Regions from separate parts of the Rhizobium sp. AP16 genome, predicted to be linked through region 3. Evidence: predicted binding sites of a transcription regulator. Region 3 holds the regulator's gene; each other region holds the start of a gene.

Region 1 (6,172 bases), on a different contig from region 3:
ATGTGCCGTAAATCTCTTGGAATGAACGCTTGGCGTTATCATATGTTTGGTGACGCATAGTCTTTGCCGAAACGCTCCGCTTTTGGCAATATGCGTCATCTCTGGGTGGGCCGACCGAATGGGAACGTTCCCTTCAATACGTAACTGGATCCTAACGCTACTCTTCGTCGCAGGAAGCGGCGTTGCCTATGGTAAGATGTTTTTCCCGGAATCGCCGATGTATATCGGCGCAGTCTTCGCAGTGTTCACCGGCATGCCGCTGTTGGCCTTCGAGCGCCGCATGATCCTGCCACGCCTGAACCACTGGATGCATCGCCTGCCCACGCCAGCCTTCATCGCCTCCGCGCTTATTGTCGATTTCGCCCTGATCGCCACCGGTTTTGCGATCGCCGGTAGCCTGATGAAATCCGCGGGGCTGATAAATGGCTCCTGGGCCGACGTGACGCTGCTGCAGATCAACGTCTATCTCTACGCCGTGGCGGTGACCGCCATCGTCATCTTCATTGGACGCGTCCGGGAGCTGCTTGGCCGCGACGTCTTCCTCAGCCTGTTGACCGGCCGTTATCGCAATCCGGTGCAGGAAGAGCGCGTGTTTCTGTTCATCGACCTTGTCGGCTCCACGGCGTTTGCCGAAGAGCATGGCGACCTCAAGGCGCAGGAATTCCTTGGCTCGCTGTTCAGCGCATTCGCAGAGCCGGTGCGGCGACACAAGGGCGCGATCGACGACTATATCGGCGACGCCGCCATCATCACCTGGCCGCTCGCACGCGGCGTGAAGGATGCCCGCTGCGTGCGCTGCGTTTTCGACATTCTTGCCGACATCGAAGCGAATGCAGAGAAATGGCTGAAATCCTATGGCCGCGTGCCGCGCCTTCGGGCAGCGCTGCATGGCGGCAATATCGTCACCGCCGAAATCGGTGTCGATCATCACAAGATCGCCTATTTCGGCGACACGGTGAACACCACCGCGAGGCTGGAATCCTTCTGCAAGACACTGGAGCGTCAGGTGCTGATCTCGACCGATCTCGCAAGGCAATTGGAGCTTCCCGATGGGATCGTCAAGGAAGATCTCGGCGACCATGCCGTTCGCGGTCGCGACCAGACGCTCGGCGTCATCGCGCTACATATGCAGAGGCGAGTAGTGCCGCAGGCCATCAGCGGCGCGCAGTAGGTAGGTCTTCATCGGGCACCGACGGTGCTACAGCCCATGAGTTGTGCACAGTCATCAAAGCTTCACTCAAGCGTTAATTCGCCGACATAGCTCGCCTGTTAAGCGGGGTTGTCTTGCCAACCCAAGCCAACAAGGTGACATGATGACCCGAATTCTTTTCGCTTTCACGGCACTTTTTGTTCTGATGGCCGCCTCGGTTCAGGCCGATGAGCAGCAGTTTCCCGCCAAGCTCGCCGCGCAGGCCATTCTTCCGGCCAATACCATGGTCGCAGCCCCTGCCGATGCACCCGACTTCCTGAAGACCTCCGGCAAGTTCACCACGCCGGACCGCAAGCGCACCGAAGCGCTCGGCACGGTGCCGGGCAAGGACGGCGCCCGTGTGACCGACCTGAAGCTGCCTTTCGACGGCCAGCCAATCCAGGGCTTCTCCGGCATCAAGGCGATGCCCGACGGCAGCTTCTGGACGCTGTCGGACAACGGCTTCGGCTCCAAGCAGAATTCCAGCGACTCCATGCTGTTCCTCCACCAGCTCAAGTTCGATTGGGACAATGGCAAGGTGGACGTCGTCAAGAACCTGTTCCTCTCCGATCCGAACAAGAAGGCTCCCTTCCCGATCGTTCTTGAAGGCTCGAATACGCGGTATCTGACGGGCGCCGATTTCGACATCGAATCGATCCAGCCCGTCGCCGACGGCTTCTGGATCGGCGATGAATTCGGCCCCTATCTTCTGAAATTCGACACATCGGGCCAGCTGACCGACGTGTTCCCGACCACGCTCGACGGCAAGCCGGTGATGTCTCCCGACAACGCCCTGCTGCAGCTTCCGGGTAACCCGACGCTGAAGATGCCGGCCTTCAACCTGAAGCGCTCCGGCGGCTTCGAAGGTCTCGCTTTGTCCAAGGACGGCTCCAAGCTTTATGGCCTGCTGGAAGGCGCACTCTACAAGGACGACGGTCAGATGGAGAGCGTCGACGGCCACACCGCCATCCACGTCATCGAATTCGACACCGCGTCGAAAAGCTGGACCGGCCGCAGCTGGCTCTATCCGTTCGCTGACAAGGGCGTATCGATCGGCGATTTCAACATGCTGGACGACAAGACCGCCCTGGTGATCGAGCGCGACAACGGCGCCGGCACCAAGGACAAGGCCTGCGCCGACCCCAAGCAGCCGAAGCCGGATTGCTTCGAGGCGCCGGCCGAACTGAAGCGCGTCTACAAGATCGAATTCAGCGACGCCAATGTCGGCAAGGCCGTGCGCAAGATCGGCTATATTGACCTGCTGCATATCGAAGATCCGGACCACAAGCGCCGCCAGGGCGGTGGTGACGGCTTCTACGACATGCCGTTCGTCACTATCGAAAATGTCGACCGTGTCGATGCCACCCACATCATCATCGGCAACGACAACAACCTGCCCTTCTCAGCCGGTCGTGCCGTCAACAAGGCCGACGACAACGAGTTCAGCATTCTCGAAGTCGGTGATTTCCTGAACGCGAAGTAAGAAACCTGCCTTCTCCCCCCGGGGAGAAGGCTTTCTATTCGAACCGGAACGCCAACCGCCGGTTCGTCAGCTTTGCGAGCTGCTGCAAGCGCCCATCCAGTCGCTCGCCGGCGAAATCGTGATATTCGGCCGGGACGACGAATTCGAGGTCCAGATCCGGGCTCGACGAGCGACGGATCGACAGATTGCGCACGATGCCCGGCATCGAGGCCGAAAACAGATAGACGACGCGCAAAAGGCCGCCGAGCAGCTTGGCACGCTCGATGAGCTGAGGCGTGGCGATGGTTGCCAGGGGCTCGGTCGCGCCGTCGTCGTGCAGGCCTTCGAAACGATAGTAATTGGCAAGCGCGATGAAGGCGCGGCCGGCATGGGTGATGCCGACGAAGGACGTGTGAGCGATGATGTTCAGCGCCTGCAGGCCGCGATAATCGGGATGGGCACGCCAGCTGATATCGGCAAGCAGGCACGCGGCCTGGCGATAGCGGCTCTCCTCCTCCGTCTCGGTGATGCCGAAGAAGGGCATCATCCGGCCGGTCCATTCGGCAAGCTCGCGGGCATGCTCCGGCGAGCGGGCACGCAGAATGGCAAGTTCGCCGGCGGCCGTCAGCAGCGGATCGCTGTTGCGCTCGGCTTCGGTCAGCAACGAATAAAGATAGCCTTCGCGCACGCCCTGGGCCGAGAATGTCACGACGGATGGCTTCATGGCCGCCAGCACTTCCCGCATCGCCACCGCACCGAAGGGCAGCAGCGAGCGACGGTGCTTGGAAATCGATAGGAATGCCGGATCCCTAGTTTCCTTGGCTTCGCCGATCTGATCGAGGAAGCGCATCATCTCGTCGAGAGGCACTTCATAACCCTGCATCATGTGCAGCGGATATTTGCGGATTTCCATGTGCAGCTTAGCGATATTTCGCCAGGTGCCGCCGACCGCGTAGAAAGTACGCCCCTCGCCCTGGCCGAGCAGCTTTGCGGTCTTCACATGCTTGCGGGCAAAGCTGCGGGCTTTCTCGATCGAGCCATTGGCATATTCCGACAATCTCAGGCCGCCGAGCGGCAAGGTAATGCCCTTGCCGATCTCCCGGTCCTTGATGTCGATCAACTCCAGCGAACCGCCGCCGAGATCGCCGGCGATACCGTTCGGATGGAAAAAGCCGCTGACGATGCCGAGCGCCGAAAAACGCGCCTCTTCCTCGCCCGACAGCACGCGTACTTTCCGCTGCAGGATCGTCTCGGCCTTGTGGATGAATTCCGGACCGTTGCTCGCCTCGCGAGCAGCGGCCGTCGCCAGGACATAGATGGTCGATGCGCGCGCCTGGTCGGACAGCGCCTTGAACCGGTGCAGGGCGGCGAGAGCGCGTGCTACGCTCTCCTCATCCATCTTTCCGGTCAAGGCTATGCCCTTGCCGAGGCCACACAGCACCTTCTCGTTGAAAAGAATGGTCGGCGACCGCGAATGGCCTTCATAGACGACAAGACGAACGGAGTTCGACCCGATATCGACAACGGAGACCGGGGCTATACCGGGAAGGCGCCCCTGGGCTTCTGATTCAACCATGCAGGTCCAGTTATTTCTTGCGGCCCGACAATAGCCCGGCGATCAGTTTCGGCGCACTGGATTTCAGCGATTCACCACGGCCGGACAGGCTGGGATTGGTCATGAAATACTGCTGCGCGTTGAACGGCTCTTTCCCCGCACGCACCTCCGTGCGCCTCGAAGTACCGTCCGGCAATATCTCGTAGCTCTGCTGATTGTCAATGATGTTGCCCAGCATGATCTGCGAAAGAACCTGCTCGTGCACGGTCTTGTTGGTCAGCGGCACGAGGGTTTCGACACGTCGGTCGAGGTTTCTCGGCATCATGTCGGCCGAGCCGATATAGACCAGCGCCTTGTCCGACGGCAGGCCATGGCCATTGCCGAAACAGAAGATGCGGCTGTGCTCAAGGAAGCGGCCGATGATCGACTTGACGCGGATATTTTCGGACAGACCTTGCACCTGAGGACGCAAGCAGCAGATGCCGCGTATGACGAGATCAATCTCGACGCCGGCATTGCTGGCGCGATAAAGCGCATCGATGATGTCGGGATCAACCAGCGAATTCATCTTCATCCAGATCGCCGCCGGCTTGCCGCTCTTGGCGTGCTCGATTTCCTCCTCGATGTGCTGGAGGATGCGCGGGCGCAGCGTATAGGGCGAAACGGCAATCTTCGTGCTCGGCTCCGGCTCGCCATAGCCGGTGATAAAGTTGAAGATGTTCGCCATGTCGTGGGCGATCTTCGGGTCGCAGGTGAAGTAGGACAGGTCCGTATAGATCTTGGCAGTGATCGGGTGGTAGTTGCCGGTACCGAGATGGCAATAGGTGCGCAGCTTGCCGTCCTCGCGGCGTACGACCATCGACATCTTCGAATGCGTCTTGAGTTCGATAAAGCCGAAGACGACCTGCACACCGGCACGTTCCAGATCTCGCGCCCAGCGGATATTCGCCTCTTCGTCGAAACGAGCCTTGAGCTCGACCAGCGCGGTCACGGACTTGCCGAGATCGGCGGCATCGATCAGCGCACGCACGATCGGGCTGTCATTGGAGGTGCGGTATAGCGTCTGCTTTATCGCCAGAACATCAGGATCGCGCGCAGCCTGAATCAGGAACTGGACCACCACGTCAAAGGATTCGTAAGGATGGTGGACCACCATGTCCTTTTCGCGGATGGCGGCGAAGCAGTCGCCGGCATGTTCGCGGACGCGCTCAGGAAATCGCGCATTGTAGGGCTCGAAGCGCAGATCGTCGCGCGGAGCCTTGCATATCTCGGACAGGGTGTTGAGCGCCAGCAGGCCTGGCAGAACGGCGATGCGGTTTTCCGGTACGTTCAGCGATTCCACCACGAACTGGCGCAGTTCGAGCGGCATCTCCGAGTCGGTCTCGATGCGGATCACCGAACCACGGCGGCGGCGCTTCAGCGCCGTCTCGAAGAAACGCACCAGATCTTCGGCTTCTTCCTCGACTTCGATATCGCTGTCGCGGATGAGGCGGAACGTACCCGAACCCTGTACCTCATAGCCGGGATAGAGCCGCTGAATGAAGATGTTCACGACATCTTCGAGCGTGATGTAGCGGATGACGTTGCTGGCGTCCGGCAGGCGGACGAAACGGTCGAGCGCCGGCGGCAGGCGCAGCAGCGCCGTCATCGGCTCGCGGCCGTTCATGCTGTTCAGCTGCAGCGCAATCGAAAAGCCGAGGTTCGGAATGAACGGGAACGGATGCGCCGGGTCGATGGAGAGCGGCGTCAGGACCGGGAAGATCGCCTGTTCGAATTCATTGGCGAGCCAGACCCGGTCGGCCTCGGACAGAGCCGGCGGGCGGACGATCAGAATGTCTTCCTTGGCGAGATATTGTTGCAGCACGGCAAGCGATGCCTGCTGCTCCATCTGCAGGTTGTCGATCTCGCGCAGGATATCGTCGAGCTGTTCGGCGGGCGTCTTGCCATCCGGCGTACGCACCAGGAT
Region 2 (6,172 bases), on a different contig from region 3:
AACGGCAATCTCTCGACGCTGGTGCATGTCGGCGCCGTCGATGCGCCGGAGTTCAAGGCGATGATCTCGACGACGGAGACGCTGAAGCCTTTGGCGGAAAAGACCAAGGGTCTCGTTGCCCGGGTTGCGACCGCAGGCGGTGGCGTCACCGTCCCGCCGATCCTGCCGGTGCGCGGTGCCGTGCGTGTCGCCGACGATCAGCGCCTGACCATTCGCATGACCGACGAAACCATCCTGAAGGGCATCAACAACCTGCCGCTCTTTGCGGGCTTTGCCGGTCTTGCCGCCCTCCTCTTTGGCTTTTCCGCCATGTGGTGGCGTGAAGGACGGTGAGCACCATGTCGCGACTTGATGTAACGGACACTCCTTCCGAAAGCGACCTCGCGGCGATCAGCGAAGGCCTGACCGCCTTCAATGCTGCCGATGTCGGTCCGTCCGAGCGCCGCGCGCTCGCCGTCCTGATCCGCGATGAAAGCGGCAAAACCATCGGCGGCGCCTCGGGCTACACGGCCTGGGGCTGGCTGTTCACGGCATGGCTGTTCGTGCCGGAAACATTGCGTGGCCAGGGCACGGCCGGCAAGCTGCTGGAAGCGGCGGAGGCGGAAGCGTTGGCGCGAGGTTGTTTCGGCGCCTGGATCGATACCTTCAATCCGCAGGCACTGCGCGCCTATCAGCGGCAGGGCTACGCCATCTTCGGCGAGTTGCCGGACTTCCCTGCAGGTCGCAGCCGTTATTTCCTGCAGAAAAAACTATCGCCCCGCTAAGGCAGACGGGGCGATAGGCTGCTCTTTACAATGCTTTAGACGGCGATCTTGCCGCCGCCGGTCTTGGTGATAGCCACCACGGCGGGACGCACCGGCATGTCCGGCTTGAAGTCCGGCCAGCGTGTCGACAGATCCTCGTAATAGGACGGACGGCCGTGACCAGACCAGTCATCGCCGCCATCGCCCGGATGCTGCACAGCGACGAAAGCCGTTTGATCATCGGGCAGGAACAGCGGACCGCAAAGCTCGGCGCCGACGGGAACGCGATAGAACAGTTTCGAGGTCGCCCGCGCATCGCCTTCCGTATCGACGGCCCAGAGGCCATCGGTACGGCCGGTCACCTTGTTGCTGTTGCCGTCGGTCGCCACCCAGAGACGGCCGGCGGCATCGATGGAACAGTTATCCGGCATGCCGAACCAGCCATTCTTCGTCGTCTCGGTCGAGAAGGAAGCCCCGACGGCGGCAACGGAGGGATCGCCGCATTTCAGCAGCACTTCCCACTTGCCCTTGGTCGCCGAAAACACGCCATCCTCTTCGCTGATCTCGATGATGTGGCCGAAGGCGTTGTCGGCGCGCGGATTGGCGGCGTCGATTTGATCGGCCTTGCGCTTGCTGTTGTTGGTCAGCATGACATAGACCTTGCCATTGACGGCATTGGGTTCGATGTCTTCCGGCCGGTCCATCTTGGTCGCGCCGAGCAGATCGGCGGCACGGCGCGTTTCGATCAGCACGTCGGCCTGGCTGGCAAAGCCGTGTTCCGCCGTCAGCGGCCCCTGTCCGAACGTCAGCGGCAGCCACGCGAGCGTACCATCCTCGGAGAACTTGGCGACATAGAGCGTGCCATTGTCGAGCAGATCGAGATTGGCGGCTCGGTCGGCGGCATTAAAGGTACCGGCCGTCACGAACTTGTAGACATAGTCGAACCGTTCGTCGTCGCCGAGATAGAGGACCACGCGGCCATCCTTGGAAACGATATTGGCAGCACCCTCATGCTTGGTGCGACCGAGTGCGGTGCGCTTCTTCGGCACGGATTGCGGATCGAAAACGTCGACTTCGACGACCCAGCCATAGCGGTTCGGCTCATGCGGCTCCTTGGAGAGATCGAACCGGTCGTAGAAATTCGCCCATTCATAGCCGCCTTCCGGCACGCCGTAGCGCTTGTAGTTGGCCGCTTCCTTGTGGCCTTCGGGCAGCTTGCCGGAGAAATAGCCGTGGAAGTTCTCCTCGGCCATGATGTAGGTGCCCCAGGGCGTAACGCCGCCGGCGCAATTGTTGAGCGTACCGAAAATCTTGGCGCCGGTCGCGTCGGCCGAGGTCTTCAACCGATCATTGCCGGCAGCCGGACCGGTCAACTGCATCTCGGTCGTCGCGGTGATACGGCGATTGTATTTGCCGCCCGGAACGACCTGCCACTTGCCGTCGACCTTGCGGATCTCGACGATGGTGCCGCCATGGGCGGCCATCTCGATATCGACCTGCTCCTTGCTGAGCGGCGCTTGCTTGATCTTGCCGTCGGCGATCGTCACCAGGCCCGGAAACATCAGATGCGGGTTGGTATATTCGTGATTGACCACCAGCAGCCCATGTTCGGAGGAACCCTCCAGCGGGATATAGCCGACATAATCGTTGTTGTAGCCGAACTGGCGGCGCTGTGCCTCGGCGCTCTGGTTCTTCGGATCGAAGACCGGTGAATCGGCAAAGAGCGCATCGCCCCAGCGCAACAGCACATTGGCGTCATAGCCTTCGGCGACATGGTGATCGGCATCGACGCCGGCTTCGACTTCCTTGAAGGCGAAGGCCGAGCCGCCGGCCGCGCGTGCCTTTTCCGCGCTTACCAATGCGAGCGGCCCCACCGTCGCAGCGATAGCGGAAACAGCGAGCGACCCTTGCAGGAAGCCGCGGCGGGAAAAGCGACGTCCGATGATTTCCCCCATCGTCGGATTGTCGGTACAGTTATGGCCTTCCCCGTCAGCGTCTTCCAGCTGACTGGTCGGAAATATATCTTTTTGCGTGAGATTTTCAGTCATTGCACTACCCCCAAAAGTTTCGCAATCGCTCTTCATCAGAACAGGCAAAACTCTAGGTTGGCCGTATGACAGGTAGATGAAAAATACCCGCGTGAAGGAGCGCGCGGGCAGTACTTGGCCGGTTCTGTGGAAATCGTTGCGGTTAGACCGCGATCGCCACCGGCGGCAGATCTTCGTCGTCAATGTCCTCGGCAATGACGGCCGATACGGCGTCATCATGCCAGGCAATCGTGCCCTTCAGCCGCTCATGCGTATCAACAGCAAGCGGCACGACGAGCACCCGGCCCGGATCGACCGGCCCCGGAAATGCCAGCGCATTATAGGCGACCTTTTCGAAGCCGAGCGGGCCGTAATAGGGCGGATCGCCGACCAGGATGACGGCTTCCGACCCCTTGCGCCTGGCGGCCTCGATCGCGATCCGCACCAGTTCCCGGCCGATGCCCCGGTTCTTGTGCGACGGGCGGACGGCGAGCGGTCCGAGCAGATGCCCCTTGACCGAGCCGGCAAGCACCGGCGTCATCCGGACGGAGGCGATCGTCTCGCCGTCGTCGGCGCAGATGAAGGAAAGCGAGCGGTCATGCGGCCCCTGCTCGCGAATCCGCGCGGCAGCGCGGGCGAACCGGCCGGGACCGAATGCTTCTTCGTTGATGAGTTCGATGACAGCGTCGTGCGACGCATCCTCAGTGAGGTAGACCAGATCGTGCTTGTACATTAGACCAAAGAAACCAGATAGACAGACGGGATGGTTCTCGAAAACGCTTTTCGAGCGTTCGGGATCATCGGCGTCGTCGCAGGCTTCTGGTTGCTTTCATGACAAGCGGTCCTCAAAGTGTGACAAGCCGGATAGCAGGAAATTTTCGGTTCGTCCAATGCAAAATGTAGGCGACGGTTTGTTGGTGGATGATCGTGTCGGGATGATGACGTGACGCAGTGTTCATCGTTTATCGCCTCGAAATTCCGCACGCATGCCGTATCTTCCGGATCAAGTTTTCGACAGTATCCCCGAAAGGATGGAGCAATGGGCATGTTGGTTGACGGCGTCTGGCATGACGTCTGGTACGATACGAAGGAAACCAAGGGCCATTTCAAGCGCGCCGCCTCGCAGTTCCGCAACTGGGTCACCGCCGATGGCACACCAGGTCCGAGCGGTACGGGCGGCTTCAAGGCCGAGGCCGGACGCTACCATCTCTATGTCTCGCTCGCCTGCCCCTGGGCGCACCGCACATTGATCTTCCGCAAACTGAAGAAGCTCGAGGACCTGATCTCCGTTTCCGTCGTCGATCCGCTGATGTTGGAAAATGGCTGGGAATTCAAAGACAAGGATAGCGGCACGGTCGATCATCTCTTCGGTGCAAAGGCGCTCTGGGAAATCTACGTCAAGGCAGATCCGCACTATTCCGGCCGCGTCACCGTTCCCGTCCTCTGGGATAAGCAGACTGGTACGATCGTCAACAATGAGTCCGCCGAGATCATCCGCATGTTCAACAGCGCCTTCGATGGCCTGACCGGTTCGAAGGACGATTTCTACCCGACGGACCTCAGAGCCGGAATCGATGCCCTGAACAAGGTCGTCTACGACACGGTCAACAACGGCGTCTACAAATCCGGCTTCGCCGGCACACAGGAAGCTTACCAGCAGAATGTGCTGCGCCTGTTCGAAACCCTCGACATGCTCGATACACGTCTGGAGTCAAACCGCTATCTCCTGGGCGACCGGCTGACCGAGGCCGACTGGCGGCTCTTCACCACGCTCGTCCGCTTCGACGCCGTCTATGTTGGCCATTTCAAATGCAACATCCGCCGCATCGAGGATTATCGCAACCTGCCAGCCTACCTGCGTGACCTCTATCAGGTCCCTGGGGTCGCCGAGACGACCAACCTTACGCATATCAAGGATCACTACTACCGCAGCCACCGAACGATCAATCCGACCGGCATCGTCCCCGTCGGTCCCGATCTCGATTTTGACCGCCCGCATGGGCGCGAAGGATTGGCGAAGGCGGCTTGAGGTACGATCAATCTCTCCCCTTGCGGGCGAGAAAGCAAAATCTAGCATTTAGCGTCAGCTAAGTGCTAGATTTTGCAAGAGAGGGAGTAGGCAGGGACGCACTGAATCCTGAACTACTTCGCTCAAGAACATGACCCCCGCTCTTGCAATTTCAATGGCTTAGAAATTGCGCTGAGCTTTGAGCATGTAGAGCCTCCGGTTTCGCAATTCCTAAACCAGTGAAATTGCTTTCTCGCCCGCCAAGGGCGAGATAGGCTCCACATATACTGCCCGTTTGGCTTTCCACGTCGAACTGCGTCATGATATTCGGCACGAAAGCCGTCACCAATAGTTCGACGGCGTTTCACGCCCTTCCAGCTCCTTCAGCCGCCGATACGTCGCCTTGGTCGTCCCCATCGGCAGGGCGTCGAGCGGAAAGAAGCCGCTTTCGACGATCTCGAGATCCGGCTTGCGCGGCGCGGTCTGCTCGACTTGCACGCGGAAGAAGACGACATGGTCGCGCTTGCTGGTGCGGTTGTTGAGATAGACGTGGAAGAGCTGCGGCCTGCCCGATATCGCCAGATTGCCTTCTTCCCGCAATTCCTTCGCCAGCGCGTGCTCCACCGTCTCATGACGCTCGACGCCGCCGCCGGGCATGTGCCAGCCGGCGATATAAGAATGCCGCACCAGGAATATCCGCCCCTCCTCATCGAAACAGGCAGCCCGCACGCCCAGGGTCATGCTGCGGGTGAGCGCAAAATAGCTGTGGAGCATCCAACCAAGCAACCGTGCCCGCCAGCTGCGGGATTCGTCGGGAGCAGCGCCGTCGCTCATGCCGCGACCCCGCCGATGTGATCGGCTAGCGGCAAATGGATGTATTTGTTTTGACAATGGACTGGGCTATGTCTCAACCCATGTTCAAACTCGCGCATATTTCCGACGTTCATCTGGGTCCCTTGCCCCGGCTTTCGATCAGAGAACTCGCCTCCAAACGCATTACCGGATTTGTGAACTGGCACCGAAACCGGCGCAAGCATCTTTTCGGCGGCACCCTCGATCTTCTTCTGGACGATATCAGGGCGAAGCAGGCCGACCATCTCGCCGTAACCGGCGATCTCGTCAATCTCGGCAGCGGCATTGAGATCCGCACCGCCGCCGAATGGCTGAAGACCGTTGGCGACCCCGCCTTCACCTCCGTCGTTCCCGGCAACCACGATGCCTATGTGCCCGGCGCCTACGAGAAGGCCATGCGCGCCTGGTATCCCTATGTTCAGGGAGATCTTGCCCCGCCGGAGTGGCCGGAAGATCAGCACGTCTTTCCCTATCTTCGCATCCGCGACCGCGTCGCCCTGATCGGCTGCTCGACGGCGGTCGCCACGCCCCCCTTTGCAGCA
Region 3 (6,172 bases):
TCGTCCTGCTCTTCTTCCTTGTTGCGATGAACATCGGGGCCATCCTGCTGCGCCGTCGCTTCGAGCGGCGTTGGTAGAGGGAGAAGACGGAATGAACATGATGACGGAAGCCGCAGGCGAGAAGGCACTGGCCAGGAAGATGACGACGATCCCCTACAAGATGATCGGCCAGGACGTCTCGGTCTATTATGGTGACAAGCGCGCCCTGTTCGGTGTGGACCTGAACATCCGTGTCAATACGGTCACGGCGTTGATCGGTCCTTCAGGCTGTGGCAAGTCCACCTTTCTGCGCTGCCTAAACCGCATGAACGATACGATCGACACCTGCCGCGTCACCGGCAAGATCACGCTCGACGATCAGGATGTCTATGACAGCGCCATCGATGTCGTGGAGCTGCGTGCCCGCGTCGGCATGGTGTTCCAGAAGCCCAATCCCTTCCCGAAGTCGATCTACGAGAACGTCGCCTATGGCCCGCGTATTCACGGGCTGCATCGCTCCAAGGCCGATCTCGACCATATTGTCGAAACCAGCCTGCAGAAGGCCGGTCTCTGGGGCGAGGTGAAGGATCGGCTGCTGGAAGCCGGCACCAGCCTGTCGGGCGGCCAGCAGCAGCGCCTCTGCATCGCCCGCGCCGTTGCCGTCAGCCCGGAAGTCATTCTCATGGACGAGCCGTGCTCGGCGCTCGATCCCATCGCCACGGCCAAGGTCGAGGAACTGATTCATGAGCTGCGGGAAAACTTCACGATCGTCATCGTGACGCATTCCATGCAGCAGGCCGCCCGCGTTTCCCAACGCACCGCAATGTTTCATCTCGGCCATTTGGTCGAGGAGAACGATACCGATAAGATGTTCACCAATCCCGACGATTTCCGCACGCAGGATTACATCATGGGCCGTTTTGGTTGATGATATCCCGCGCGCGGCTCCCTTCACACGTTTCACCCTGAGGATAGAAAAATGGTCTCCACTCACATTCTCTCTGCCTATGACGAAGACCTGAAGTTCCTGACGCGCCGCATTGCTGAAATGGGCGGTCTGGCGGAGCAGATGGTCAGCGACAGCGTTCGTGCACTGGTGCACGGCGATGCCGCCCTTGCACAGAAGGTCATCTCCGACGACGTCGTTCTCGACCACGCCGAACGCGAAGTCGGCGACAAGGCGATCGTCACCATCGCTCGCCGCCAGCCGATGGCCGCCGACCTGCGCGAAATCATGGGTTCCATTCGCATCGCCGCCGATCTGGAGCGCGTTGGCGACCTTGGCAAGAATACCGCCAAGCGCGTCATCGCCGTGCAGGGCCACGGCGTTCCGCGCCGCCTGGCGCGCGGCATCGAGCATCTTTCCGAACTGGCGCTCAGCCAGCTCAAGGAAGTGCTCGACGTCTATACGACCCGTTCGCCCGACAAGGCCGTCTCGATCCGTGAGCGCGACGAGGAAATCGACGCGATGTACACCTCGCTCTTCCGCGAGATGCTGACCTACATGATGGAAGATCCGCGCAACATCACCACCTGCACGCATCTTCTCTTTTGCGCCAAGAATATCGAGCGCATCGGCGACCATGCCACCAACATCGCCGAGACGATCTATTACATGGCGACCGGTAGCCAGCCCGAAGGCGAGCGCCCGAAAGACGATACCGCCAACACCGTCGGTGCGGTGACGGAATAACGAAGACGCCAGGAAAAGGAGACCAGAGACGCATGGTTCCGAGAGTTGCTGTTGTAGAAGACGAAGAAGCGCTCAGCGTTCTGCTGCGCTATAATCTCGAGGCTGAAGGCTTCGAGGTCGACACCATTCTGAGAGGCGATGAAGCAGAGCTTCGCCTCCAGGAGCGCATTCCCGATCTTCTGATCCTCGATTGGATGCTCCCCGGCGTGTCCGGCATCGAACTCTGCCGCCGGCTGCGCATGCGGCCGGAGACCGAACGCCTGCCGATCATCATGCTCACCGCCCGCGGCGAGGAAAGCGAGCGCGTGCGCGGCCTTTCCACCGGCGCGGACGATTATGTCGTCAAGCCGTTCTCGACGCCGGAGCTGATGGCTCGCGTCAAGGCGATGCTGCGCCGTGCCCGTCCGGAGGTTCTCTCCACCGTGCTGCGCTGTGGCGACATCGAACTGGACCGCGAGACCCATCGCGTTCACCGCAAGAGCCGTGAAGTGCGGTTGGGACCGACGGAATTCCGCCTGCTGGAATTCCTGATGGCTTCGCCGAGCCGCGTCTTCTCGCGGTCGCAGCTCCTCGACGGTGTCTGGGGACATGACATCTATGTCGACGAACGCACCGTCGACGTCCATGTCGGACGTCTGCGCAAGGCGCTGAACTTCTCCAATATGCAGGATGTCATCCGCACCGTTCGCGGCGCGGGTTATTCCATGGAAGCCTGATCGGGAAACCGGTCAGTCACCCAACATAGCGGCGGAAACAGAAAACGGGCCTTTCGGCCCGTTTCTTTCATTCAGCTATGGGGCATCTCAGCCGCGCGGTTGAGCCGCCGGCCGGCGTCGTTCATGCACCGGCTGGTAGGCCAGGCGCTGATGGTAGCCGCAATAGGGCGATGCATCCGGGCTGTCATTGCCGCAGAAGTGGAAGTCATCCTTCAGCGGATCGCCGACCGGCCATTTGCAGGTGCGCTCGGTGAGTTCCGTCAGGCCGAGGCGACGCGAAATCGGAACGACCACATTGGCGGCCGGACGATATTCGATCTCGTTGACCGTATCGATCTCGACTTCTTCCTTGAGCATCGTCGCGCCCTGCTGACGGGTAACCGTGCGGGTTGCAACGCGCGAGGCGTAGTTCGGTGCGCGCGGCGCCGAAGTGTTGCGCTTCTGTGCTCGGGCGGCCGTCGCCGTGCCGCCGGCCTTCGCTCGGCCCGGCAGGCTCAAGCGATGCACCTTGCCGATGACGGCATTACGACTGACACCACCGAGCTGCGCCGCGATCTGGCTCGCGCTCAAACCCTCGGACCACAGCTTTTTCAGCTTCTCGACGCGTTCGTCTGTCCAATTCATGCCCTGTCTCCGCTGTCGCGTTTCCGATGGCAGAATCCTTCACCATTGCCTCGCATTAGGGCGAGGCGCGAAACGCTTAAAAATTGTGGTGACTAGTTCCGCCGCATGCAGTCTAGTAATTGAGGTTTAACCTAGTGTGAGGCTGACTCCGTGACAAGAGTCGCATGATTCCTGGGGAATCGATTTCGGGGTTTTCCCCAACTTGCTTGTCCAAGCGTGGCATTTTTGCAATATTAGCAACTGAAGACATACCTCTCGTCGCGAGATGCTCTGCCGCGCCTGCTAAATCGCCTGTTTTGTTGACATTGCGGTGCAAAACATCAATAGTGCCTCAGCCGCCGCAAGGCGGCATTTTTGATTTTTCCGGGCCCGTTTCACTTGAAGGAAACGATTGGCCCTAAAGGTTGTGATCGAGGAGATACGGGCCATGGCTGAAACCGCGCCGCTTTACGACACCTATATGCGTGCCCCGCTGCGGTTTGAGCGAGGAGAGGGCGTATGGCTGTTCACGGAGACAGGCGAGCGCTATCTCGATTTCGCCGCCGGTGTTGCAGTGAATTCGCTTGGCCATGCACATCCCCATCTGGTCGCGGAACTGAAGGCGCAGGCCGACAAGGTCTGGCACCTGTCGAACCTTTATGAGGTGCCGGGCCAGGAGAAGCTGTCGAAGCGCCTGACGGAAGCCACCTTTGCCGACAAGGTGTTCTTCACCAATTCCGGCGCTGAGGCGCTGGAATGTGCGATCAAGACGGCGCGGCGCTACCAGTTCTCCAAGGGCCATCCCGAGAAGTTCCATATCATCACCTTTGAAGGCGCCTTCCACGGCCGCACGATCGCGACGATCGCCGCCGGCGGCCAGGAAAAGTATCTCGAAGGTTTCGGCCCCAAGGCGCCGGGCTTCGACCAGGTACCCTTCGGCGATCTCGATGCCGTGCGCGCCGCCGTTACCGATGCGACGGCCGGGATTCTCATCGAGCCCGTGCAGGGCGAGGGCGGCATTCGGCCTGCGACCAACGAGTTCCTGCGCGGCCTGCGCCAGATCTGCGACGAGCACGGCCTTCTTCTGATCCTTGACGAGGTCCAGTGCGGCGTCGGCCGTACCGGCAAGCTCTTTGCTCATGAATGGTCCGGCGTCACGCCCGACATCATGGCCGTGGCCAAGGGTATCGGCGGCGGCTTCCCGCTTGGCGCGTGCCTTGCGACGGCGGAAGCCGCTTCGGGCATGAAGGCCGGTACGCATGGCTCGACCTATGGCGGCAATCCGCTCGCCATGGCAGTCGGCAATGCCGTGCTCGATATCGTGCTGGCAGACGGTTTCCTCGATCATGTGCGCGATATCGCCCTAGTCTTCCGCCAGGGCCTTGCTTCGCTTCAGGATCGTTTCCCCGATATCATCGAGGATATTCGCGGCGAGGGCCTGATGCTCGGCATCAAGGCCGCCATTCCGCAGGCGGAGCTGTTGCAGGCGATCCGCGCCGAGTATCTTCTGGGCGTGCCGGCTGGCGACAACGTCATCCGTCTGCTGCCGCCGCTGGTGGTGACCGCCGAGGAAGCGCGCGAAGGTATTGCCCGCATCGAACGCGCCGCCGAAAGCGTGCGTGCGGCTCGCATCAAGAAGTCGGCTTGAATTCAGCGCCCGCTGTCAGCGCAGTAACACTTAGAATGGCGCATAACCCCTTAAATCGGGTCCGATTTAAGGGGTTATGCGCGCCCCACGCGGGCGTTATTGTTTTCTAGAGTACAGGTAGGAACATGGCTTCTCCGAAACACTTTCTCGATCTCTCGGCTGTTGCTGCTGCCGATCTGCGCAGCATCATCGACGACGCCATCGTGCGCAAGCGGGCGCTGAAGGCCGGTACGGCCGACAAGCCGCTTGCCGGCAAGATGCTGGCGATGATCTTCGAGAAGCCCTCCACCCGAACCCGCGTCTCCTTCGATGTCGGCATGCGCCAGCTTGGCGGCGAGACGCTGTTCCTGTCGGGCACCGAGATGCAGCTCGGCCGCGCCGAGACGATCGGCGATACGGCGAAAGTGCTGTCGCGCTATGTCGACGCCATCATGATCCGCACGACGGAGCATTCGCGCCTGCTGGAGCTCGCCGAACACGCGACCGTGCCGGTCATCAATGCGCTGACCGACGACACGCACCCCTGCCAGATCATGGCCGACATCATGACCTTCGAGGAGCATCGCGGCCCGATCAAGGGCAAGACGATTGCTTGGACCGGCGACGGCAACAATGTGCTGCATTCGCTGATCGAAGGGGCCGCACGCTTCGACTACCGCATGAACATGGCCGTACCCCTTGGTTCCGAGCCAAAGGATCACTATTTGAACTGGGCCCGTAATCAGGGCGCCGAAATCATGCTCTCGCATGATGCCGACCGTGCGGTCGCTGGCGTTGATTGCGTGGTAACCGATACCTGGGTTTCCATGAATCAGGAACACCGGGCCCGCGGTCACAACGTCTTCCAGCCCTATCAGGTCAATCAGGCTTTGATGGCACAGGCCGGCAAGGACGCCTTGTTCATGCATTGCCTGCCCGCCCATCGCGGGGAGGAAGTGACGGACGAAGTGATCGATGGTCCGCAATCCGTTGTTTTCGATGAGGCGGAAAACCGCCTTCATGCGCAAAAGTCGATTCTTGCTTGGTGCCTGGGCGCGATCTGAGGATATAGAACCGCGCGTTTGATGCCGCGGGCGCAGTAGGAGTAAAGCAATGGCGGAAAGTGCAGCCTCGCTGGGTCAATTCGATTTTGCCGGCGACGATCATGTCGTTCCCTTCCAGGTCGAAGGTCTTGATGTGCGCGGCCGCGCCGTGCAGCTCGGACCTCTGCTGGACACAATTCTCGCCCGGCACAATTATCCGGCCCCCGTTGCCCGGCTGTTGGCCGAGGCCGTGGTGCTGACCGTGTTGCTCGGCACCTCGCTGAAGTTCGAGGGCAAGTTCACCGTGCAGACCAAGGGCGACGGACCGGTCGATCTTCTGGTCGCCGATTTCGCGACGCCGGAAAATGTCCGCGCCTATGCCCGCTTCGATGAAGAGGCGCTGGCAAAGGCCGTGGCCGCCGGCGAGACCGAGCCGGAACAGTTGCTCGGCAAGGGCGTGCTCGCCTTCACCATCGATCAGGGTCGCTACAGCCAGCCCTATCAGGGTATC
Region 4 (6,172 bases), on a different contig from region 3:
TCTTGCCAGCCTCGCCCTCGCCGAAAACGCCGGTCAGCGCCGTAAAGCGATATTGGCCATGGTCAAGAAAGAAGGCATTGGGATCGGCGCCGCGCTCAATCAGAACCCTTGCCGCCGGCAGGCTGGATCGGCCGGGCACGCGGGCATAGGCGGCATAGAGCAGCGGCGGCCAATCATAGGGACCGCCTTTGCGCTCGAGAAGCTGCGGTTGGCGATCGAGCCAACGCGCGACGCCGTCAGCGTCACCGAGAGCAGCGGCAATATGGATGCTATCCCCGGCAATGTCGGAATTGGCCTCCAGCAGTTGCAATGCCTCGTCGAAGCGCGCCGGATCGGCAGCAATATGGGAAAAATAGGACACCGTCGCCAGCGACAGGAATTGATTGGCAAGCTGATCCAGCGGAACCTGTCCGCGATTGGCGCTTTCCAGATGCGCCTTGAGTTTCGCCCAGCTCGAGAAGCCATGTTCGCGGGCAAGGACAAGCTGGATGTCCTGAAGCCCGATATCGGTGACATCGGCAAAGTAAGGCGTGACACGGCTTCGGGCCGATGCGTCACCCGACTGAGCGGCTTTCAGAAAAGCCTTGGCCTGCTTTTTGAGAGAATCGAGAGTGGCGTTACCCGCCAGAGAGCGCGTGGTCACAAAGACCTCCTTTCATTCACGTCCGGTATCCGCGCCCACAGACTGAAAAGAGGTGTGGCAGTCTTTAAGTTCTATGCATCAGGTGGGCCTTGCCCTTCCCGCGGATCGGATGCGCCCTGAGAACGTCCAAAGATTTATAACGGAGCGTACGCCCTGTCCAGAGCGATCACGCCGGCTCGTAGCGGACATAGGCGAACTCATCGCCATCGGGCGACCAGTTCGGCACATTGATACTTCCCTGCCCGCCGAAAAGCTCGAACAGCGTCGTGAGGTTACCACCATCCATGTCCATCAACCGCATACGAACATTCAGATCGCGCGGATGATCGAAGACATCGGGATCGTAGGAAATCAGCAGGACTTTGTCATTCCTGGGCGATGGATGAGCGAACCAGTTGCCGTAATTGTCGCTTGTCACCTGCTGGAGACCTGTGCCGTCAGGATGAATGCGCCAGATCTGCATCAGGCCGGTGCGGCTGGAGTTAAAATAGATCCATTGCCCGTCGGCGGAATAGTCCGGCCCGTCATTACGGCCTTCGCCATGCGTCAGCCGCGTCTCCTCGCCGCCATCGACCGAAATCGTGTAGATGTCGAAGACGTTGTTGCGGATACCGCAATAGGAAAAGTGTTTTCCATCAGGCGACCAGCCGTGCCAGTAGGACGGCAGATTGGTCGTCACCTGCCGTGGTGTCCCGCCTTCGGCCGGCAGGACATAGATGCAGGACTTGCCATGCTGGGTCTTGTCGGAGATAGCAATCAGCGAGCCATCCGGTGAAATGCCGTGGTCGTTGTTGCAGAGCGTTGCAAAGCCGGTATCGACCTGAACGGGCTCGGCTTTACCATCAAGGGCGAGCCGATAGAGCAGCCCATCGCCGTTCAATAGCAGATAGCGCCCGTCGGGCGAGAAATTCGGCGCTTCGATCAACGTCTCCGTCTGCCAGACGATTCGGTTTTCACCGGTGCGGATATTGTAGATTTCGACCGAACTGCGCATTGCTTCTCCACTCGCCGGATGGCGTCGCGATCAACGATCGCGGAATCGGTTGGTGATAGGATAGCGCCGATCGCGACCGAAATTCTTGGTGGTGATCCTCACGCCCGGCGCCGACTGGCGGCGCTTGTACTCGGCAAGATAAAGCAGATGCTCGATCCGATGGACCGTCGCGACATCATGCCCCCGCGCCACGATCTCGTCGACCGCCATTTCCTTTTCCACCAGGCACTCCAGAATGTCGTCCAGCGCCGGATAGGGCGGCAGCGAATCCTGGTCGGTCTGGTTCGGCCTGAGTTCGGCCGACGGCGCCTTGTCGATGATGTTGTAAGGGATCACCTCGCCCGATGGGCCAAGCGCCCCCGGCGGCACATGAAGATTGCGCCAGCGCGACAGCGCATAGACCTGCATCTTGTAGAGATCCTTGATCGGGTTAAAGCCGCCGTTCATGTCACCATAGAGCGTGGCATAGCCGACCGACATTTCCGACTTATTGCCGGTGGTGACAACCATCGAGCCGAACTTGTTGGAGATCGCCATCAGGATGGTCCCGCGCGCGCGGCTCTGCAGGTTTTCCTCGGTGATGCCGCTTTCGGTGCCTTCGAACAGATCCGCCAATGCCGAGGTAAAGCCCGTCACCGGCTCCTCAATCGGCACAATATCGTAGCGGCAGCCTAGCGCCTTGGCGCAATCGGCCGCATCCTTCAGCGAATCCTCCGACGTATAGCGGTAAGGCATCATGACGGTACGCACCCGCTCCTCGCCGAGCGCATCCACCGCAATCGCCGCACAGATGGCCGAATCGATGCCACCAGACAGGCCGAGCACGACCGATTTGAAGCCATTCTTGTTCACATAATCGCGGAAGCCCAACAGGCAGGCACGATAATCAGCCTCCTCGCCTTCCGGAATATGCGCCATCGGGCCTTCGCTGCAATGCCAGCCATCGCCGTTCTTCTTCCAGGTCGTCACCGCCAGTGCGGTTTCGAACTGACTCATCTGGAAAGCCAGTGTTTTGTCGGCGTTGAAAGCAAAGCTCGCACCGTCGAAAACATACTCGTCCTGGCCGCCGACCTGAGCTGCAAAGACGAGCGGCAAGCCCGACTCGATCACCTGACGGAGCACGACCTGATAACGAACATCGACCTTGCCGCGATAGTAAGGTGAACCGTTCGGAACCAGAAGAATTTCCGCGCCGCTTTCAGCCAGCGTTTCGCAGATGCCGAGATCGTTCCAGATCTCTTCGCAAATGGGAATGCCGATCCGCACGCCCCGAAAATTGACCGGCCCGGCAATCGTCCCTTCGTCAAAGACCCGCTTCTCATCAAACTCGCCATAATTCGGCAGATCGACCTTATCCCTGACGAAGATGATCTTACCGTCGTCAAGCACGGCAACAGAATTGTAGCGCCCCGTCTCGTCCTGGCGTGGAAAGCCGATGATGACGCCCGGTCCGCCATCGGCGGTATCGGCGGCAAGGCTTTCCACAGCCTTCTGGCAGGCGCGGATGAAGGCCGGTTTCAGCACCAGATCTTCCGGCGGATAGCCGGAAATAAACAGCTCCGTAAACAAGACAAGCTGCGCGCCCTCGCGCGCCGCCTCGGCCCGGGCTTCACGCGCCTTCGCAAGGTTGCCGGAGACATCGCCGACCGTCGGATTGAGTTGCGCGACAGCGATGCGGATGGTCTGGGTGATGGGGCTTTGCTGTGTCATGCCATATATTTAACGACGGCGCCCCCGTTCCGCAACAACCTTTGGCGGCCTTCGCGTGCGAAAGATGGCGGCGCTCGCATGAGCGGTATTTTGTCACCGGAAAATACTAAGTCAGCCTTGCGGTTCATCCGGCATTCATGACAAAGGAGTGACACTTCTGTGAAACCTTAGTAACATACGGAGAGATCGGTGATCGCCCCGGTATCCAGTCCCGCATTGGCAGGCAAGCCCGCCATTCTTCAAAAGCTTGGCACGGCGAGACAGCAATCGGCGGTTCTGCGCCAGCTTCTCAGCCTTTTGCTGACCTTCCTGTCCTCGCTGCTGATCGTCATCGCGGTCGAGTGGGTCGCGCGCGGCGAACTGACGGATGTCCCGGCCTATTTGTTTTCCGCCAATCAGCCTGCCTTCACCACCGTCGGCATCGTCATGCTGCTAATGCTCGTGCTCGACGCGCTATTCGGCCGCGCGCATCAGTCGATATTGGTGGTCGCACCCCTGGTCCTCATCCCGGCCTTCCTCTCCAACCAGAAACAGCATTATCTCTCCGATCCCCTCTATCCCTCGGATTTCCTGTTTGCGCGCCAGATCATGGAGCTCATGCCGGTGATGGTGCGCGAGCGGCCATGGACCGCCGTCGCGCTTGCTTTCGGCATCATCGCCCTGGTCGCCGCCCTCGCCCTTCTCTGGTGCTATGCCTGGCGGCATGCCGCGACGCTTTCGCGCAAGGCGAGGGTCATGCGGCTCTCCGTCTGCCTGCCTCTGGCAGCCCTCTTCGTCTCGCAGATGGACGCGACGCAATATTCGTTCATCCGCGAGAAATTGCGCATCATCCCCATCGTCTGGGATCAGAAGGAAAATTACAGCTACAACGGCTTCATCATCGCCTTCTCGCTGAACCTGCCGATGGCAGATGTCAAAGTGCCGGCGGGTTATGGGCCGGATGCGATGGACGCCATTCCCGCCCGCAATTACGGCTATCTCTCCGGTCCGCGCCGAAAGCCCGACGTCATCATGCTGATGAGCGAATCCTTCTGGGATCCGACCCGGCTTTCCAACCTGACCTTCACGCCGGACCCGATGCCGACGATCCGCGCGGCGCAATCCGGCCATGTCTTCTCGCCGGAATTCGGCGGCATGACCGCCAATGTCGAGTTCGAGGCCCTGACCGGCTTCTCCAACGCCTTCCTGCCCTATGGCAGCATTCCCTACCAGCAATATGTCCGCAAGCCGATGCCATCGCTTGCCACCTTCTTCCGGGGTCAAGGCTATGCAGCGCGCGCGCTCCATCCGTTCAGCGGCTGGTTCTGGAACCGCAACGAAGTCTACAAGGCCTTCGGCTTTGAGGAATTCCACACCGAAGACACCATGCCGCCGATGGAAAAGCGCGGCATTTTCGCCTCCGACGACTCACTGATGAAAGAAATCATGCACGAGGGCGACGAGATGGACCGGCCGTTCTTCTTCTTCGCCGTCACCCTGCAGGGCCATGGCCCCTACGAACCGAACCGCTATGCCGAAAACACCGTCGATATCAAGGGAGACCTGACGGATGCCGACCGCGATACGCTCGCGACCTATGCGCAAGGTGTTCACGAATCCGATCAAAGCCTGAAGATGCTGATGGACTGGGCCGCCAAGCGCGACCGCGAGACGATCATCGTTCTCTGGGGCGATCATCTGCCGCCGCTCGGCAGCGTCTATCCGAACACCGGCTACATGCCCGAACAGGTGGCATCTAGAAAAGCGCCGCTCGACATCATGAAGCGGGAGCACGAAACGCCGCTGGTCATCTGGTCGAGCAAGAAGGGCGTGCGCAAGGATGTCGGCACGATCAGCCCGTCGCAGCTACCCTATCATATCCTCAAGACCGCTGGCTACGAGCATCCGTTCTACACCGGCTTTCTCGGCCGGGTGCAGAAGAAGTACAGCATCGTCGATCGCTATCAGCTCGCGACGCGCGACAACCAGACCTTTCCGGATTGGTCCCGCAACGAGCAGAACCTCGACCCCATGATGCGCGACTACCGCTATTTGCAGCATGACATGATGTTCGGACGGGAATACGGCCTCGACCGCTTCTTCCCGTCGCATGCCTGGCTGGTCAACCAGGGCAGCTAGGCTGCGACCCTTTTCACGTTGCATTTCCATCGGGCAGTCGAATACTTGGCACTCAAAGGCGATCGAGTCCTTGGAGTGTTCCCATGTATAATCTGCCCAATTTCGTTCATCAGCATTTCGACAAGACAGCCGAGGAGTTGGGCGAGGTCGAAAAGCGCGTGCTGAAGAAGGCACATGAACGCAAGATCGTTTCCACCGACATCAATGCTGCCTTCTCCGCCAAAGCCTCTTATGGCGAACGCCTCGCGGACGGCATCGCCCGCGTCGGCGGTTCCTGGTCCTTCATCATCTGTTTCCTGCTGTTCCTGGTCGTCTGGTGCATCGTCAACACCATCGTTCTTCTCACCCGCGCCTTCGACCCCTACCCCTTCATCTTCCTCAACCTCGTCCTCTCCATGATCGCCGCCATCCAGGCCCCGATCATCATGATGTCACAGAACCGCCAGACCGAGCGTGACCGCTTCGAGGCCGCCAAGGATTACGAGGTCAATCTCAAGGCCGAACTCGAAGTCCTGTCGTTGCACCAGAAGATCGACCTGCAGGTACTGACAGAACTCGTGGCGGTGCGGGAAGAAGTCGCGAAGTTGAGCAAGCTTGTGGCGGAGAAGAATGGGAACTGACAAGGAAGCCGTTGCCTCGTCCTCAAAAATTGACTTTCAGCGCATCCCCTGTATTTTGTAATACAGAAGGAGATAAAGTTGATGAAA

What was found. The regulator PhoB, encoded in region 3, activates phosphate uptake and scavenging genes when phosphate is short. The targets are predictions, from matches to a motif close to TGTCATNNANCTGTCAT.
Region 1: PMI03_RS28870 (esterase-like activity of phytase family protein) is a predicted target of PhoB. The motif match lies at 1,221-1,237, and genes of this name have one in related genera.
Region 2: PMI03_RS09910 (PhoX family phosphatase) is a predicted target of PhoB. The motif match lies at 2,857-2,873, and genes of this name have one in related genera.
Region 4: PMI03_RS19235 (LTA synthase family protein) is a predicted target of PhoB. The motif match lies at 3,485-3,501, and genes of this name have one in related genera.

Annotation. Positions count from the first base shown of each region.
Region 1 covers NZ_AJVM01000084.1:48,324-54,495, reverse strand. The annotation lists gene PMI03_RS28875 (adenylate/guanylate cyclase domain-containing protein) at 119-1,171, shown strand; gene PMI03_RS28870 (esterase-like activity of phytase family protein) at 1,314-2,672, shown strand; gene ppx (exopolyphosphatase) at 2,707-4,227, opposite strand; gene PMI03_RS28860 (RNA degradosome polyphosphate kinase) at 4,238-6,172, opposite strand, start outside.
Region 2 covers NZ_AJVM01000017.1:58,516-64,687, reverse strand. The annotation lists gene PMI03_RS09920 (hypothetical protein) at 1-333, shown strand, start outside; gene PMI03_RS09915 (GNAT family N-acetyltransferase) at 339-764, shown strand; gene PMI03_RS09910 (PhoX family phosphatase) at 800-2,791, opposite strand; gene PMI03_RS09905 (GNAT family N-acetyltransferase) at 2,934-3,503, opposite strand; gene PMI03_RS09900 (glutathione S-transferase family protein) at 3,810-4,799, shown strand; gene PMI03_RS09895 (NUDIX domain-containing protein) at 5,121-5,612, opposite strand; gene PMI03_RS09890 (metallophosphoesterase) at 5,681-6,172, shown strand, end outside.
Region 3 covers NZ_AJVM01000063.1:141,144-147,315, forward strand. The annotation lists gene pstA (phosphate ABC transporter permease PstA) at 1-77, shown strand, start outside; gene pstB (phosphate ABC transporter ATP-binding protein PstB) at 92-907, shown strand; gene phoU (phosphate signaling complex protein PhoU) at 959-1,672, shown strand; gene phoB (phosphate regulon transcriptional regulator PhoB) at 1,705-2,388, shown strand; gene PMI03_RS17185 (GcrA family cell cycle regulator) at 2,476-3,012, opposite strand; gene PMI03_RS17190 (aspartate aminotransferase family protein) at 3,440-4,639, shown strand; gene argF (ornithine carbamoyltransferase) at 4,765-5,682, shown strand; gene PMI03_RS17200 (Hsp33 family molecular chaperone) at 5,732-6,172, shown strand, end outside.
Region 4 covers NZ_AJVM01000065.1:234,900-241,071, forward strand. The annotation lists gene PMI03_RS19220 (ankyrin repeat domain-containing protein) at 1-643, opposite strand, end outside; gene PMI03_RS19225 (TolB family protein) at 810-1,637, opposite strand; gene PMI03_RS19230 (NAD+ synthase) at 1,668-3,347, opposite strand; gene PMI03_RS19235 (LTA synthase family protein) at 3,537-5,465, shown strand; gene PMI03_RS19240 (DUF1003 domain-containing protein) at 5,549-6,085, shown strand; gene PMI03_RS19245 (CopG family ribbon-helix-helix protein) at 6,167-6,172, shown strand, end outside.